One region of the Sphingomonas larreae genome, then DNA from elsewhere that is predicted to be linked to it. Evidence: predicted binding sites of a transcription regulator. Region 1 holds the regulator's gene; each other region holds the start of a gene.

Region 1 (5,759 bases):
CCGCGTCCATCGCGCGATAGATCGGCAGCTGGCGGAAGGCGTTGTTGAGATGGTCGTCGCCGCGGATCACATGGGTGACGCCCATGTCGTGATCGTCGACTACCACCGCGAGCATATAGGTCGGCGTGCCGTCCGAGCGCAGCAGGACGAGATCGTCGAGTATGGCGTTCTGGACCGTCACTTCGCCTTGGACGCGATCGTGGATGGTCGTCGCCCCCTCGGTCGGCGCGCGCAGACGGACGACATAGCTCTGGTCCGCGGGCCAGTCGGTGCGGTCACGCCACGGCGAGCGGATCCGCAGCGGCTGTTTGGCCGCCTGCGCGGCGGCGCGCATCGCCTCCAGCTCGGCATTGGTGAGATAGCAGCGATAAGCGTGTCCCGCCTCGACCATCCGGTGCGCCACCGCGGCGTGGCGATCGGCGCGCGCGAACTGATAGACTTCCTCGCCGTCCCAATCGAGCCCGAGCCAGCGCATCCCGCTCAGGATCGCGTCGATCGCTGGCTGGGTCGAGCGCGCGCGGTCGGTATCCTCGATGCGCAGCCGGAAGGTGCCGCCATGGTGGCGCGCGTAAAGGAGATTGAACAGCGCGGTGCGCGCGCCGCCCAGGTGAAGGAACCCCGTCGGTGACGGAGCGAAACGAGTGACGACCTCGCCCTTGTTGATGTCGGTTGCGCTCAAGCGCGCGTGCTCCCAGGCTGGATGTTCGGATGGCTCGATCGGCCGCGTTCGCCCCTAGCAAAGCCTCTCTTCCGCATCAAATCGCGTGCCGCCTCGGCAACGCTTTGGAACGCTGGCTGGAAGCGGAGCGCGATCAATTATTTCTATGGTTGCCGGTGGCGCTCGGAGGCGGCGCGGCGCTGTGGTTCGTTCTGCCCGAGCGGCGCGAGTGGCTCGCGCTCCTGCTGGTGACGCTCGGGCTGGCGGCGCTGGCGATGGCGGCGTGGCGCGGTGGGCGTGCGGCGCCGTTCGTGGCGACGCTTGCGCTGGCGGTCGCGGCGGGGGATGCGCTGGCGTGGTCGCGGGCGCTGCGGGTGGCGGCGCCGACGCTCGACCGACCAGCGGTGGTGCGGCTGACCGGCACGATCGATAAGATCGAGCCGCTCCCCGCGCGCGGGCTGGTCCGCGTGACGCTGCGCGAACTGCGCTGGGCGCGGCCGCCGCGGCGTGCGCCAGTGCGCGTGCGGGTCAGCCTGCCGCAGACCGCGCTGCCGACGACACTGGGCCCGGGCGCGGTGCTGACGCTGCGGGCACGGTTGATGCCGCCCGCTCCCCCGGCGGTGCCGGGTGCCTATGACGCGGCGCGCGCGGCGTGGTTCGACCAGGTCGGCGCGAGCGGGCGCGGCTTCGTGCCGGTCGCGCTCCATGCTGGCGCCGCTGGCACACCGGGGGTGCGCGATCGCCTTACCACGCATATCACGACCGCGCTGCCGGGCAGCGGGGGCGGGATCGCGGCGGCGCTGGTCACCGGTGACATGGGCGCGATCGACGACGCCGATTCGCTGGCGATGCGTCGTGCCGGACTGGCCCATCTGCTCTCGGTCAGCGGCCTCCATATCACCGCCACGGTCGGGATCGTGATGACCGCGGTCCTGCGGCTGCTGGCCTTGTCGCGTCGGCTCGCGCTCACCGGCCGGCTGCCGCTCGTCGCCGCGGGGGCGGGGGCGATCGCCGCGATCGGCTATACCTGGCTGACCGGCTCGCAGGTGCCGACGATCCGGAGCTGCGTCGCCGCGCTGATGGTTCTCGCCGCCCTCGCGCTGGGGCGCGAGGCGCTGACGCTGCGGCTGGTCGCGATGGGTGCGCTGGTGGTGCTCGCCGCCTGGCCCGAGGCCGTGGTGGGACCGAGCTTCCAGCTGTCGTTCGCGGCGGTGGCGTCGATCGTCGCGCTGCACGAGCACCCGCGCATTCGCACATTGCTGATGGCGCGCGACGAGCCATGGCCGCGCAAGCTGGCGCGCGAGGGCACCTCGCTGCTGCTGACCGGCGCGGTGGTGGAACTGGCGCTGATGCCGATCGCGATCTTTTACTTTCACCAGGCCGGTGCCTATGGCGCGGTCGCCAATATCGTCGCGATCCCGCTGACCACCTTCGCGATCATGCCAGCGGTCGCGCTCGCGCTGCTGCTTGATGCCGTAGCGCTGGGTGCACCGGCCTGGTGGCTGGCCGGTCGCGCGATCGCGGCGCTGCTGTGGATCGCGCACACGGTCGCCGCGCTGCCGGGCGCGGTTCGCGCGGTCCCGGCGATGCCGTTGGGCGCGTTCGCGATGATGGTGACAGGAGGCATATGGCTCGCCTTATGGCGAACGCGGTGGCGCTATCTCGGCGTGGCACCATGGCTGCTCGGCGCCGCCTGGACGCTCGCGACCCCGCCGCCCGACCTGCTCGTCACCGGCGACGGGCGCCATCTCGCGCTACGCCAGGCAGACGGCGGCCTGGCGCTGCTGCGCGATCGCAGCGGCGGCTATGTTCGCGACGTGCTGGCACAGAACGGCGGCCTCGACGGCGTGCCGGGATTGCTCAGCGAGTCCCGGGAGGCCCGCTGCAATCGCGATCTGTGCTGGTGGCAGCGCCGGGTCGGCCCTCGCTGGCGCCGCGTGCTGGCGACCCGCAGCGGCTATTACGTATCCACCGCGCGCCTCGCGCCCCTCTGCGCCAGCGCCGACGTGGTTGTAAGCGAGCGCCGCGTGCCGCGGGCGTGTCGCGCGCGCTGGCTGACGCTCGACCGCGACGCGCTCGCACGGACCGGCGGCGTGGCTGTCACCTTCGCGAACGATCGGGTGGTGACGGTCCGCACCCCCGGCGACACGCACCCTTGGATCACCGCACCCGTCCCGCCACGGTAGCAAGACGTATGACGTTCAGGCGGGGCAGGTCGACGCCACCTCCTGACGCGCCCTGTTCCGGCGATCGCGCGGTCAACTTCTCCAGACGCGCCGAGCGCCGCGCGGAAGCCGTTCGAAGGCGTTACACGAGGCCCGCCGACGAGAACTCCGTCAATCGTAGCGGCGAAGGATCCCCGCCAATTTTCCCTGCACCCGCACCTGGGTTGGCGAATAACGCTGCGGATCGTAGGAGCGGTTCGCCGGATCGAGCCGGATCATTGCCCCCTCGCGCCGGAAATATTTCAGCGTCGCCTCGCTCTCGTCGATCAGCGCGACGACGATCTCGCCGTCGCGGGCCACCTCCTGGCGGCGGATCAGCGCATAGTCGCCGTCCAGGATGGCGGCGTCCACCATCGAGTCACCGGCGACCTCGAGCGCAAAATGCTCGCCGCTGCCGAGCAGCGCAGCGGGAACGGGGAGGGTGGTCGCACCCTCGAATGCCTCGATCGGAACACCCGCCGCGATCCGGCCGTGCAGTGGGATCTCGACGATATCGTTGGCAGGCGCCACCGGCTCGGCAGGGGCACGCCGCGACGGCGTTGCCGCGCGCTTCGGCTCTCCACGCTCGGGCGCCTTGAGCACCTCCAGCGCGCGGGCGCGATTGGGCAGGCGACGCAGGTAGCCGCGCTCTTCCAGCGCGCTGATCAGCCGGTGGACACCCGACTTGCTCTTCAGCTCGAGCGCGTCCTTCATCTCCTCGAACGAGGGCGACACGCCGCTCTCGGCGAGCCGATCCTCGATGAAGCAGATCAGCTCGTGCTGTTTGCGCGTCAGCATGTCCACATTCCTCCATCGCGAACGGATAAGGAACCTTTATGGAACATGTGCAGGTGCGTCAAGCGATCGTGAGGATTTCCGCCGAGTCGCCGGCGTGCGCCGCGGGAGCCTGTGGCGCACGCACAATCAGGCAGGTCGAACGTGCCAACGTGCGCAGCATCGAACTATCCTGGATGGTCGAGGCATAGACGCGGCCGTCGCGCAGCTCGGCGCGCAAATAGTCCGTGCGCTCGCCGTTGACCGGAAGGTCCTCGCCGAGCAGTGCGCTGGTGGCGACGGGGAAGGGCTGCGCCGCGCCGGCGAGGTGGGCGACGAGCGGGCGCACGAACAAGAGCGCGGTGACGAACGCGGACACGGGGTTGCCGGGCAGACCCACAATCGCGAGCCGACCGCGGCGCCCCGCCAGCATCGGCTTGCCCGGCCGCAGCGCGATACGCCAGAAGTCGAGCGTCACCCCTGCCGCGGCAAGCGCGGGGCGGACGAGATCATGGTCGCCGACCGACGCGCCGCCCGTCGTGACGAGCACGTCGGCGTCGACCGCGGTGAAGGCGGCGGTGAGCCGGTCGAGCCGGTCGGGCAGGATACCCAGATCGACGATCTCGACCCCCATGTCGGCGAGCAGGGCGCGCAGCAGCAGGCGGTTGGACTCGGGAAGGGCGTCGCCCGGCGTGCCCGGCTCCACCAGTTCGTCGCCCGTCGCCGCGAGCGCGACGCGCACCGCCCGCGCGACCGTCACGCGACCGACGCCGCCGGTCGCCGCCACCGCGAGCCGCGCCGCGGTGAAGCGTTCGCCGCGCGCGACCAGCTCGTCGCCTTCGGCGAAGTCGAGCCCGCGCGGGCGCACGTTGCGGCCGCGATGTGCCGGGCCCTCACCATGGAGCGTCACGCGCTCGCCGTCGCGGTGCGCCTCTTCCTGGACCAGCACCGTGTCGCTGCCCACCGGCATCACCGCGCCGGTGAAGATCCGCACCGCTTCGCCCTCAGCAAGCGTCCCCGCGAACGGCGCTCCCGCCGCGCTCTCGCCGATCACGTGCAGCGACCCGCCTAGATCGGCGAAGCGCAATGCATAGCCGTCCATCGCCGAGACGTCGTGCGCGGGCTGGGTGCGGCGCGCGCGCACGGGCTCGGCGGCCCAACGGCCGAGCGCCTCGCCGATCGGCACCTCCACCTTTTCGACCGGCGTGCCCAAAGCAAGCACGCGCGCCTGCGCTTCCTCGACCGGCAGCAACCCGGCCATCAGGCGCGCCAATCGCCCGAGCGGCCGCCGCGCTTCTCGATCAGCCGGACGCCGTCGATCATCATCCGTTTGTCGAGCGCCTTGGCCATGTCGTAAACGGTCAGCAGCGCCACCGACACCGCGGTGAGAGCCTCCATTTCCACCCCGGTCTTGCCATCCGTCGCCACGGTGGCGGTGGCGATCACCCCAGTCGCGTCGAGGTCGAGGTCGAGCGCGACGCGGCTGAGCGGGAGCGGGTGGCAAAGCGGCACGAGGTCGCTGGTGCGCTTCGCCGCCATGATCCCCGCCACGCGTGCAACCGCCAGTACGTCGCCTTTGGCGACCGCCCCGGCACGGATCGCGGTGACCGCGGCGTCGCTCATCGTGATCCGGCCGGTCGCCACCGCCTCCCGACGGGTCGGCTGCTTGGCGCTGACGTCGACCATATGCGCGGCGCCGGCGTCGTCGAGGTGAGTCAGCCCGCTCACGTCAGCCGACCAGCAGGCGCGTCGCCGCGGCGACGTCGTGCTGCCGCATCAGCGCCTCACCGATCAGGAAGCAATGCACATCGTGCGCTGCAAGCGAGTCCAGGTCGGCGCGGGTGGTGAGCCCGCTCTCCGCCACCAGCAGCGTCCCCGCTGGCGCGAGGGCGGCGAGTTGCTCGGTTCGGCGGACATCGACCTCGAAGGTGCGCAGGTCGCGGTTGTTGACGCCGATCAGCCGCGAGCGCAGCCGTGCCGCACGCTCGAGCTCGGCGGCGTCATGCACCTCGACCAGCACGTCGAGCCCCTGTTCGAGCGCCGCGGCCTCGCACTCGGCGAGCAGTGAGTCGTCCAGCACGGCGACGATCAGCAGGATCGCGTCGGCGCCGATGCTGCGCGCC
Region 2 (5,759 bases), on a different contig from region 1:
GCACCGGGTCATTGTCCTCGATCGCGGCGATCAGCAGCCCCTTGGCGTCGTAGGGGGTGGAGGGGATCACCGTCTTGATCCCCGAGACGTGCGTGAAGATGCCCTCGGGCGACTGCGAGTGGGTCTGCCCGCCGAAGATGCCGCCACCATAGGGCGAGCGCACGGTGATGGGCGCGGTAAAGTCGCCGGCCGAGCGGTAGCGCAGCCGCGCCGCCTCGGAGACGAGCTGGTCCAGCGCGGGGTAGATGTAATCGGCGAACTGGATCTCGGGCACCGGACGCAGGCCATAGGCGCCCATGCCGATCGCGACGCCGACGATGCCTATCTCGGTGATCGGCGTGTCGAACACGCGGGTCTTGCCGTACTTCTTCTGCAGCCCCGCGGTGGCGCGGAAGACGCCGCCGAAATAGCCGACGTCCTCCCCCATCACGATCACGTCGGGGTCGCGCGCCATCATCTCGTCCATCGCCGCATTGATCGCCTGGATCATGTTCATGCGAGTGGTGGTGGGGGTGTCGATCACATCGGTCATGTCAGTATCCAAATCCTCCCCGCTCGCGGGGAGGGGGACCGCGACGCGAAGCGGCGTGGTGGAGGGGGCTCTCCACCAGCGCTGTCGTCCGCGGAGAGCCCCCTCCACCACCACGCTGACGCGTGGCGATCCCCCTCCCCATTCTGGGGAGGATTGGGAGTGCCCTCGTCACTTCCGCGCCCACGGCCGCCCGCTGGCCGCTTCCTCGTCGATCATCATCTGGCGCTGCTCGCGCAGGTGCCAGGGCATCTCCTCGAACACGCCGTCGAACAGCGAGTCGAGCGGCTGCGCCAGGCCGTGGCCGAGGATGCCATTGGCCTCCGCCGCCTTCTGCGCGGCGCGGACCTCCTCGGCGACCTCGCGATCCATCGCCTCCTGCCGCGCCTCGTCCCATTCGCCGATCGTCACCAGATGGTCCTTGAGCCGGCGCACCGGGTCGCCCAGCGGCCAGGCGGTCGGCTCGCCGGTGGAGCGGTACTGCGACGGGTCGTCCGACGTGGAGTGGCCCTCGGCGCGATAGGTGAAATGCTCGATCAGCGTCGGCCCGACGTTGGTGCGCGCGCGCTCCGCCGCCCACAGCGTCGCGGCATAGACCGCGAGCGGGTCGTTGCCGTCCACCCGCAGCCCGGCGATGCCATAGCCGATCGCGCGCGCCGCGAAGGTGGTCGCCTCCGCCCCGGCGAAGCCCGAGAAGCTCGAGATCGCCCATTGGTTGTTGACGACGTTGAAGATCACCGGCGCGCGATAGACGGTGGCGAACGTCAGAGCGGAGTGGAAGTCGCCCTCCGCGGTGGAGCCCTCGCCGCACCAGGTCGCGGCGATGCGCGTGTCGCCCTTGGAAGCGGAGGCCATCGCCCAGCCCACCGCCTGCGGATATTGCGTGGTGAGATTGCCCGAGATCGAGAAAAAGCCGAAGCGCTTCTCCGAGTACATGATCGGCAGCTGCTTGCCCTGCAGCTTGTCGCCGGTGTTCGAGTAGATCTGGTTCATCATGTCGACCAGCGGGCAGCCCCGCGCGATCAGCAGCCCCTGCTGGCGATAGGACGGAAAGCACATGTCCTCGGCGTCGAGCGCGTGCGCCGCGGCCACCGCCACCGCCTCCTCGCCGAGCGACTTCATGTAGAAGCTGGTCTTGCCCTGGCGCTGCGCACGGAACATGCGCTCGTCGAAGGCGCGCACCGTCGCCATGTGGCGTAGCAGGCGGCGCAGCGTGTCGGGGCTGAGCCGCGGGTTCCACGGGCCGACCGCCTGGTGCTGCTCGTCGAGCACGCGCACCATCGTATAGGCGAGGTCGGTGAAGTCGCGCGGGTGCGCGGCGATGTCGGGGCGCGGCGCGGCGCCGGCGGGGGGCACCTCGAGGTCGCCGAAATCGGCCGCGTCACCGGGGCGGAAGCGCGGCTCGGGGACGTGCAGCGTCAGCGGCTTCAGGTTGCGGGCGTCGCCCAAGGTCCACTCTCCTGGCCGCCCGATTGGGTCCGGGAGGCTTCGCGGCGGCTTGTAATTATATTTCAAGCGAAGCGGAAGCCCCCTGCTGCGGGTGAGGAGGTAGAAGCTGCGGCGTGACGGCCACCTTCGTGTCGGTGGAACGCGACGCTACGGCCCGACGCCAGGAGGAGGCAAGCGTGTGGCAGAGACGCTCGGACAGCGCGCCCAGGGCAGGTAGCGCGACATGGCCGCCTCTCCTCACCACATAGCGACTCGACTCACGTCTACAGAACAAAGTAAGAACGACGCTCCACCAGCGAGTCGTCACCTGTGTCCGAGTCGAGCGTCCTCCAGTCCCTGCGCGATACGCTCAGCGCGATCGAGGGTGATGGCCATCACCGTCGCCCGGTGCTGCCGTTCGGCGTGCCCGCGGTCGACGAACGGCTCGCCAACGGCGGTCTGCGGCTCGACGCGCTGCACGAGGTCGCCGCCGCCACGCCCGCGATGGGCGATGACGCCTCGGCCACGCTGTTCCTCGCCGGCGTCGCCGCGCGCGCCTGGGGGCCGGTGCTGTGGGTGGTGCGGCGACGCGACCTGTTCGCGCCCGGCCTCTACCAGTCGGGGCTCGCGCCCGATCGCGTGCTCTACGCCGAAGCGAGCGACGATGCCGAGGTGCTCGCGCTAATGGAGGAGGGCCTGCGCCACCGTGCGCTCGGCGCGGTCATTGGCGAGACGCGCCGTGCGGCGATGGCCTCGACGCGCCGGCTCCAGCTCGCCGCCGAGGGCGGGCGCACCATCGCCTTGCTGCTCAAGCGCCACGCGCGCGAGGGCGCGGACCCGCTCGCGGTGCCCTCCGCGGCGGTGACGCGGTGGCGCGTCGGCTCTGCCCCCTCGGCGCCGCTGCCGGTCGCCGGCGTAGGGCGCGCGCGCTGGGACCTCGCGCTGGTGCGGCAGCGCAACGGCGAACCTTTTCAGACAATCGTGGAGGCATGCGATGAGACGGGTCGCATCGCTCTACCTGCCCGACTGGTCGATCGACCGGCTGCGGCGGGCAGAGCCGGCGCTCGCGCCGCCGCCTGAGCGAGTCGCGCTCAACCTCGCCGCGCTGAAGGCTGCGGGCGACGCCGAGCAGGGCGGCAAGCAGTGCGACGCGCCGCGCAACTCGGGCTGGCGCCCGGGCGCGCGCTGGGCGCGCGACGACGGCGGCTATCTGCCCGGCCCGCTGCGCGGTGTCGACGAGGCCACCGGCGGCGCAGGCGCGTGCTGGGCGGGCGAGACGCGCGCCGACGTCGCGCGGCGCGTCGCCGCGATCGCGCCGCACCAGCGTCCGCCGATGCGCGAGATGGGGCGGCGCAGCGAGGCGGCGGAACATCCGTTCAAGCGGCTGCCCGGTGACGACGGCGGCAAATCCAGCGGCTGGCCCGAGCCGGTGATGCCGCCGGTGCGCACCGGCGGCGAGGGCGTGCGGCCGACGTCGCGCCAGCGTGAGCGCGGCATGGGGGAGGCCGGGGCGCGACCGTTACCCGCCTTGCCGCCGTCCGACCGAGCGCAGGGTGCCGCGAGCCAACCCACCCCGGTGCCCGCGGCACGATGGACCCCGGCGCAAGGTCGGGGTGACGACGCGCGCCCCTTACCCTCTTCCGCTTCGTCATCCCGGATGTGTTCCGAAATCCGGGGTGCCGCGAGCGAACCGGCGGCGACTCGCGCGGGACGACGGCTCTCGGCGCAGGGCCGCGGTGACGAGGCGCGACCCTCGCTTTCCTCCCCTTCGTCATCCCGGACGTTTTCCAGGATCCACGGTTCCGCGCCATCAGCGGCCGAGGCGTGCGCGGAAGGCTGGATCCCGGAACAGGTCCGGGATGACGGAAAAGGGCGGGAGGGTGCGAGCCCCACCGTCCGCCTCGTGGCGCACGTCTCCACCGCAGCCGACGGCCCTCCGGCTTCCATCTCAGACACCCCCGTCGTACCGGATTCCCGCCCCGCCCCGCGCGCGCCCCACGTCTCCCCCGCGCTGAGCGGCGCGTTGAACGCGATGCCCGCGATCCGCTATCCCGGCGACGGGCCGCACCCGGACAAGACCGCCGCCAAGGAGCGCCGCCCCGGCTCGAACGACCCCGGCGCCGCGGTCAAGGAGATCGCCGCCTTCTTCGACACCGGCCGCACCACCGCCGGCACGGTCGCGCGCGTCTGTCGCGACGCCGCCGCGAGCGCCCCGGCCGACGTCGCAGCCGACCGCGCACCGCCGCTCGTCACCGTGCAGAAGGTGGGCAGCCGCGTCGAGATCGCCGCCGCCTCGCCCGCGGCTCGCGCGATCGGGGTCGAGCCCGGCATGGCGCTGACCCAGGTGCGCGCCGCCACCCCCGAGATCGTCGTGCGCGACGCCGACCCGGAGGGCGACGACCGCGCGCTCCACCGCCTCGCGGTCGCACTGGCGCGGCGCTGGACCCCGGTGGTGGCGATCGAGGATTCGCAGTCGCTGCTGCTCGACCTCACCGGCGTGGCGCATCTCCACGGCGGCGAGTCGCGGCTGGCGCGGCGGCTGGTGCGGCTGCTCGCGCGGCTCGGCATCACCGCGCGCGTCGCGATCGCCGATACCGCCGGCGCCGCCTGGGCCTGCGCGCACCATGCCGAACCCGAGCGGGGCGGCGTGACCATCCTGCCGCCGGGCGCGACGCTCGACGCGCTCGCGCCGCTGCCGGTGGCGTCGCTCCGCGTCGACGAGCGCGCGCTCGAGCTGCTGCGCCGGCTCGGCGTCGACACCGTCGGCCAGCTCGCCGCGCTGCCGCGCGCGCCGCTGGCACGCCGCTTCGGCACCGCGCTGGCGCAGCGGCTCGACCAGGCAAGCGGGCGCGCGCCCGAGCCGCTCGCCCCGGTGGTGCCGCCGGTGGCGATTACGGTGGAGCAGCGCTTCGCTGAGCCGCTGCTCACCGCCGAGCCGATCGCGCACTGGATCGGGCAATTGGTCGATCGGCTCGCCGCCGAGCTGGCGCGCGCGGGGCGCGGCGCGCGCCAGCTGCTGCTCGCCGCGACGCGGGTCGACGCCGCGGTGCAGACGCTGCGGGTCGGCTTCGCGCGGCCGACGCGCGCGCGCGATCACCTGCGCCGGCTGCTGCTGCGCCGCGTCGAGCGGATCGACCCCGGCTTCGGGATCGAGGCGCTGACGCTCCACGTCCAGCGCGCCGACCCGCTCTCGCCCGAATATCTCGATGGCGACCTCGCCGAGGGGGAACGCCCCGACCTCGCACCCCTCGTGGACGCGATCGTCAACCGCATCGGCGCGGCGCGGCTGTGGCGCGCGCGCGCGGTGGAGAGCGACGTGCCCGAGCGCTCGGTGACGGGTGCCGCGCCGCTCGACCCGCCCGAGCGTGCCGCGCCGACGCTGCGCCGCGACGACGTGCGCCGGCTCGACACGCGCGACGCGGATCATCCGTGGCACCCGCGCTGGCCACGCCCGACGCGGCTGCTGCGCCGCCCCGAGCCGCTCGACCATGTGCTGGCCGAGCTGCCCGACCAGCCGCCCAAGCGCTTCACCTGGCGCGGCGAGTCGCATGTCGTGGTGCGCGGCGACGGCCCCGAGCGGATCGCGGGCGAATGGTGGCGCCGCCGCGGCGAGCGCGACGCGGTGCGCGACTATTACCAGGTTGAGGACGAGGCGGGCCGGCGCTACTGGCTGTTCCGCCGCGGCGACGGCGAGCGCGGCGAGACCGGCGACCTTAGCTGGTACATGCACGGGACGTTCGGGTGAGCGGGACCATGCCACCTCGACACTGGCGCGCGTCTCTGTGACGTACAGCGAGCTCCA
Region 3 (5,759 bases), on a different contig from region 1:
GTCCGCGCCTGCGTCAGCCACGCCGGCCGGTGCGACGGCCCGCCGCCCGTTACGTCGAGCACGAGGATGAGCAAAAGATAGGCGAGGCTCGCCAGGATCAAACCCTTGAGCGCGCCGAAGCCGAAACCGAGCGCCCGGTCGATGGGCCCGAGCACCGAGGTGCGGGTGCGCCGCGCCACCGCGCTGACCACGATCTTGCTGAGAAAATAGGTGCCCGCGGTAAGGATCACAAAGGCGAGCACCGCCGCGCCCGATACGCTGCCGACCGGGGTGGCGAGCGCATGCGCGAGCGGCAGGTGAAAGATCTTGAGCGCGAACACCATCGCCACCCAGGCGAACAAGGCCAGCACCTCGCCAATGAAACCGCGCCTCAGTCCACCCAGCGCGGTGAGCGCCACCGCGGCGAGTACGGCGATGTCGAGCCCCTGCCAATTCATGTCCGCCTCCATATGGCGTGACGGCGGGATGAGCTAGCGCGAGTTGCGGTGAGGGCGCGCGCGAAGGGGGCAGGGCGGCTACTCGGGATGGTGACTGAAGAGCGGCTGGAGCGACGCCGATCCTTCCCGCGAGCGGGGTGGATCTACCCTCCTTACCCTCTCCCCAGCAGATGATCGACGAACTGCCCCAGCGTGCGGAAGCTCGAGCGCCGCATTACGTCGCGCTCCGCACCCGCGGCGCTGTCGGGCAGCAGCGCGCGCTCGAAGCCGAGCTTGGCCGCTTCCTTGAGCCGCAGCGGCGCGTGCGCGACGGGGCGCAGCTCGCCCGACAGCGCGATCTCGCCGAACGCCACCGCATCGGCGGGCACCGGGCGCTCGCTCAGCGCGGACACCAAGGCCGCCGCCACGGCGAGGTCGGCCGCCGGGTCCTGCACGCGATAGCCGCCCGCGACGTTGAGATAGACCTCACAAGTGGAGAAGCTGAGGCCGCAGCGCGCCTCCAGCACCGCCAGAATCATCGCCAGTCGCCCCGAGTCCCACCCGACCACCGCGCGCCGCGGCGTGGCGCCGCTGGCGAGCCGCACCACCAGTGCCTGGATCTCGACCAGCACCGGCCGCGTCCCCTCCAGCGCGGGGAAGACGGTGGCACCGGTTACACCTTCGTCGCGCTGGGTGAGGAACAGCGCAGACGGATTCGACACCTCCGCCAACCCTTCCCCTGCCATGGCGAAAACGCCGATCTCGTCGGTGCCGCCGAAGCGGTTCTTGAGGCTGCGCAGGATGCGATACTGGTGGCTGCGCTCGCCCTCGAAGCTCAGCACCGTGTCAACCATATGCTCGAGCACGCGCGGCCCCGCGATCGTGCCGTCCTTGGTGACATGGCCGACCAGCACCACCGCGGTGCCGCGCTCCTTGGCGAAGCGGATCAGTTCCTGCGCGCTGGCGCGGACCTGGCTTACCGTGCCGGGCGCGCCCTCGATCAGGTCGGAGTGCATCGTCTGGATCGAGTCGATCACCAGCAGCGCGGGCGGGCGATCCTGCGACAAAGTGGTGAGGATGTCGCGCGTTGAGGTCGCTGCGGCGAGCTTGACCGGCGCGTCGCCCAGCCCGAGCCGGCGCGCGCGCAGCCGCACCTGATCCGCCGCCTCCTCGCCCGAGACATAGGCCACCTCATGCCCGCGTCGCGCCAGGGTGGCCGCGGCCTGGAGCAGCAGCGTCGACTTGCCGATGCCGGGATCGCCGCCGATCAGCGTCGCCGATCCCGCCACCAGCCCGCCGCCGAGCGCGCGGTCGAGCTCGGCGATGCCGAACGGCGTGCGCGGCGGCAGCGCCACCTCGGCATCAAGCCCGACCAGCGTGATGGTGCGCCCGCCGCCTTGAAGATTATGCTTGGCCTGGAACGGCGTAGCGGCGACCGGCGCCTCCTCCACCAACGTGTTCCACTCCGAACAGTCCGCGCACTGGCCCTGCCAGCGATGGGTCACCGAGCCGCATGACTGGCACACGTAGCGCTTGTGGATCTTGGCCATCGCCCGTCCATAGCGCCCCGGGAACAGGAAGGGAACGACTGTTCGATGAACAAGCGGTTCACCTCAGGTGCAGGCCGGGTCGGCCATCCCTCGGAACCCTCGTTGTGACGCGATCGTTTCAGCGACGATATCTTTTCGCAAACGACCACAGGAGTTTCTCGTGAAGCACTTCGCCGTTCTCGCCCTCGCTTCCGCCGCCGCCCTCCCGGGGTCCGCGCTGGCGCAAGCGTCGGCGCCGGCCCAGGCGCCTGCCACGGGTGGAGCCGCCGTCACCACCGGCGCGACCGTCTATGACACGTCGGGTGGCGTCGTCGGCACCGTCGAAAGCACCGACGGTACTAATGCGGTCGTCAACACCGGTACGGTCAAGGCCGCGATCCCGCTGACCTCGCTCGGCAAGGGCGCGCAGGGACCGGTGCTGGCGATGACCAAGGCCCAGCTCGAGGCCGCCGCGGGTCAGCAGCAGGCGCAGGCATCGGCCGACTTCAAGTCCAAGCTGGTGCCCGGCGCTACGGTCTACGGTACCGGCGGCAGCCAGCTCGGCACGATCAAGTCGGTTGATGCTAGTGGCGTGACGCTGACCACGGCCGATGGTCCGGTGGTGCTGCCGACGACCGGCTTCGGCCCCGGGCCGCAGGGCGTGATGCTCGGCATGACCGCGGCGCAGCTCAAGGCGGCCATGACGGCGGCGGGCGGCGGCAGCGCGGGTGCGTCGTCGTCAACCTCGTCGGCGACGAGCACCACCGAGACGGCCGCCGGCACCATCGCCGCGACCGGCACCGAGAGCACATCGACGCCGGGCACCACGGCCGACGCGTCGACCACCGCGCCGGGTGCGACCACGACGACGACAAAGAGCAAGCGCAAGCCGCGCTAATCAGGGGCTAGGTTGAGTCAGGAGCGCCGCCCGCGTCGAGGGACGTCGGCGGCGCTTCTTTTCTGAGGCGCCGGGCTCGTGCCAGCCGGGCGTCGTACCCAGCGAAGGCGGCGGCTCGGCTAAATGGCGATCGAGCTAGATCGCCGTTCTTTGCCGCGCGGCTCGACCGTTCGCAGAGCTACAGGCACGGCTTGACGCCGTCTCCGCCTCTTGGCGTCAACCTTGCTCCATCACGCCGACGCGACCGCCCGCGGCGCGGCATCACGTACGCCCTGATCGACGTGATCCGCGAACTGCGCGAAATTGTCGTTGAACAGGTTGACCAGCCGCGCCGCCGCGGTGTCATAAGCGAGCTTGTCCGCCCAGGTCACGCGCGGGTCGAGGATCGCGGGATCCACCCCGGGCACCGCGACCGGCACCTTGAACCCGAAGTTGGGATCGGTGCGGAACTCGGCGTCGTTCAGGCTGCCATCCAGTGCCGCGTCGAGCAGCGCGCGGGTCGCCTTGATCGGCATGCGGTGACCGATCCCGTACGAACCGCCGGTCCAGCCGGTGTTGACCAGCCAGCAGTCCACCCCGCCGCGCGCGATCCGCTCCTTGAGCAGGTTGCCATAGACCGACGGGTGGCGCGGCATGAACGGCGCGCCGAAGCAGGTCGAGAAGGTCGCGTCCGGCTCGGTCACCCCCATCTCGGTGCCCGCCACGCGCGCGGTATAGCCCGAGAGGAAGTGATACATCGCCTGGTCGGGGGTCAGCTTGGCGATCGGTGGCAGGATGCCGTACGCGTCCGCGGTGAGCATCACGATGCTGCGCGGCGTGCCGCCCATGTTGCGTTCGGACGTGTTCGGGATGAAGTCGATCGGATAGGCGCCGCGACTGTTCTCCGCGAGCGACGCGTCGTGTAGGTCAAGCTGGCGTGTCACCTCGTCCATCACGACGTTCTCGAGCACCGTGCCGAACCGCTTGGTGGTCGCGAAAATTTCGGGCTCGGCCTCGGGCGAGAGGCGGATCATCTTGGCGTAGCAGCCGCCCTCGAAGTTGAAGACCGCATCATCCGACCAGCCGTGCTCGTCGTCGCCGATCAGCGTGCGCTTGGGATCGGCGGACAGCGTCGTCTTGCCGGTGCCCGACAGCCCGAAGAACACCGCGGTGCGCCCATCGTCGCCCATGTTGGCGGAGCAGTGCATCGGCATCACGCCGGTCGGCGGCAGCAGATAGTTGAGGATGCCGAACACCGACTTCTTCATCTCGCCGGCGTAGCGCGTGCCCCCGATCAGCACGAGCTTCTCGCTCATGTTCACCGCGATCACGGTCTCGCTGCGGCAGCCGTGGCGCGCCGGATCGGCACGGAAGCTCGGCAGGTCGATGATCGTGTAATCGGCCACAAAGCCCTTCAGTTCCGGCTCTTCCGGGCGGACGAGCATCGTGCGGATGAACAGATTGTGCCATGCCAGCTCGTTGATGACGCGGACGCGGACGCGGTGGCCCGGCTGCGAGCCACCGTAAAGATCCTGGACGAACAGGTCGCTCCTGGCGCGCAGCGCGGTGAGAAAGTCTTCCTTGAGCGCGGCGAAATGCTCGGGGGTCATCGCCTTGTTCGACTTGCCCCACCACACGCTCGCCTCGGTCTCGGCGTCGCGCACGATGAACTTGTCCTGCGCAGACCGGCCGGTGTGCGGTCCGGTCTCGACCACCAACGGACCGTCGGCGGAGAGCTTGCCCTCGTTGCGCGCCACCGCCGCCTCGACCAGCCGCGCGGTGACCAGATTCCAGTGCAACGTGGCACGCGTTTCGATACCCTGCGCCTCAAGCCCGGCATCCGGAATGCGATCGCTCAATGGTCCATCCTCTTTTTCGCCCGCGCCGCGGTCTCACAGCGCGATCTCTGTTTAACATGTTTACGCCTTCGGTTACGCCCCGTCAAACGTGTTAAACACGGCGATCATACCGCTCTTGCGCGGCATTGAGCGCAATCGTGCTTTCGATTACCCACTGGACGCTATGACCCGGACCATCCGATGACGGCTACGATCGCGCTGGTCGACGACGACCGCAACATCCTCACCTCGGTGTCGATCGCGCTGCAGGCGGAAGGGTTCCTGACGCGGGTCTATTCTGACGGGGAGGCAGCGCTGAAGGCGCTGGTCGACAATCCACCCGACCTCGCCATCTTCGATATCAAGATGCCACGAATGGACGGGCTCGAGCTGCTCCGCCGGCTGCGCGAGAAGAGCCGTATTCCGGTGATCTTCCTGACCAGCAAGGACGACGAGCTCGATGAGGCGCTCGGCCTTGCCATGGGCGCGGACGATTATATCGCCAAGCCGTTCAGCCAGAGACTGCTGATCGCGCGCATTCGCGCCATCCTGCGGCGCACCGAGGGCAGCACCGCATCGGAGAGCGAGGATACCGCCTCCCGAGGCCCGATCGAACGTGGTCGGCTGGTGATGGATCCCGCGCGGCATCGCGTCAGCTGGGACGGTCACGGTGTGACGCTGACCGTCACCGAGTTCCTGATCCTGGAGACGCTGGCGCAACGCCCCGGCATCGTGAAGACGCGCAACCAGCTGATGGACGCGGCCTATCAGGACGACATCTACGTCGACGACCGCACCATCGACAGCCATATCAAGCGGGTCCGTCGCAAGTTCCGCGAGGTTGATCCCGGCTTCGATTCGATCGAGACGCTGTATGGCGCCGGCTACCGCTTTTCCGAGGAGTGATGCCGCCGAACAGGCGCGCTCCTGGTCCGGCACGGTTTCGCTCACCCCGCGGATCCTCGCGGTCAACATTCTTGCGCTGCTCCTGTTGGCGGGCGGGTTCTTCTACCTCGACTCGTTCCGCAGCCGCATCCTCGACGGGCGCGCCGCCCAGGCCGCGCGCGAGGCCCGGCTGATGGCGGAGGCGCTCAACGCC

What was found. The regulator LexA, encoded in region 1, represses DNA repair genes until DNA is damaged. The targets are predictions, from matches to a motif close to GTTCCNCNCTTGTTCT.
Region 2: ACMGDM_RS17930 (ImuA family protein) is a predicted target of LexA. The motif match lies at 2,246-2,261, and genes of this name have one in related genera.
Region 3: radA (DNA repair protein RadA) is a predicted target of LexA. The motif match lies at 1,987-2,002, and genes of this name have one in related genera.

Annotation. Positions count from the first base shown of each region.
Region 1 covers NZ_JBLFFI010000002.1:584,146-589,904, forward strand. Annotated here, with positions in the region: gene gltX (glutamate--tRNA ligase) at 1-679, opposite strand, end outside; gene ACMGDM_RS11015 (ComEC/Rec2 family competence protein) at 835-2,844, shown strand; gene lexA (transcriptional repressor LexA) at 2,995-3,660, opposite strand; gene ACMGDM_RS11025 (molybdopterin molybdotransferase MoeA) at 3,719-4,897, opposite strand; gene moaC (cyclic pyranopterin monophosphate synthase MoaC) at 4,897-5,364, opposite strand; gene trpC (indole-3-glycerol phosphate synthase TrpC) at 5,366-5,759, opposite strand, start outside.
Region 2 covers NZ_JBLFFI010000006.1:139,240-144,998, reverse strand. Annotated here, with positions in the region: gene ACMGDM_RS17940 (alpha-ketoacid dehydrogenase subunit beta) at 1-496, opposite strand, end outside; gene ACMGDM_RS17935 (3-methyl-2-oxobutanoate dehydrogenase (2-methylpropanoyl-transferring) subunit alpha) at 701-1,978, opposite strand; gene ACMGDM_RS17930 (ImuA family protein) at 2,288-3,037, shown strand; gene ACMGDM_RS17925 (DUF6504 family protein) at 2,952-5,702, shown strand; gene ACMGDM_RS17920 (error-prone DNA polymerase) at 5,740-5,759, shown strand, end outside.
Region 3 covers NZ_JBLFFI010000003.1:536,635-542,393, forward strand. Annotated here, with positions in the region: gene ACMGDM_RS14085 (CvpA family protein) at 1-437, opposite strand, end outside; gene radA (DNA repair protein RadA) at 590-1,966, opposite strand; gene ACMGDM_RS14095 (hypothetical protein) at 2,127-2,843, shown strand; gene ACMGDM_RS14100 (phosphoenolpyruvate carboxykinase) at 3,074-4,681, opposite strand; gene ACMGDM_RS14105 (response regulator) at 4,862-5,566, shown strand; gene ACMGDM_RS14110 (stimulus-sensing domain-containing protein) at 5,535-5,759, shown strand, end outside.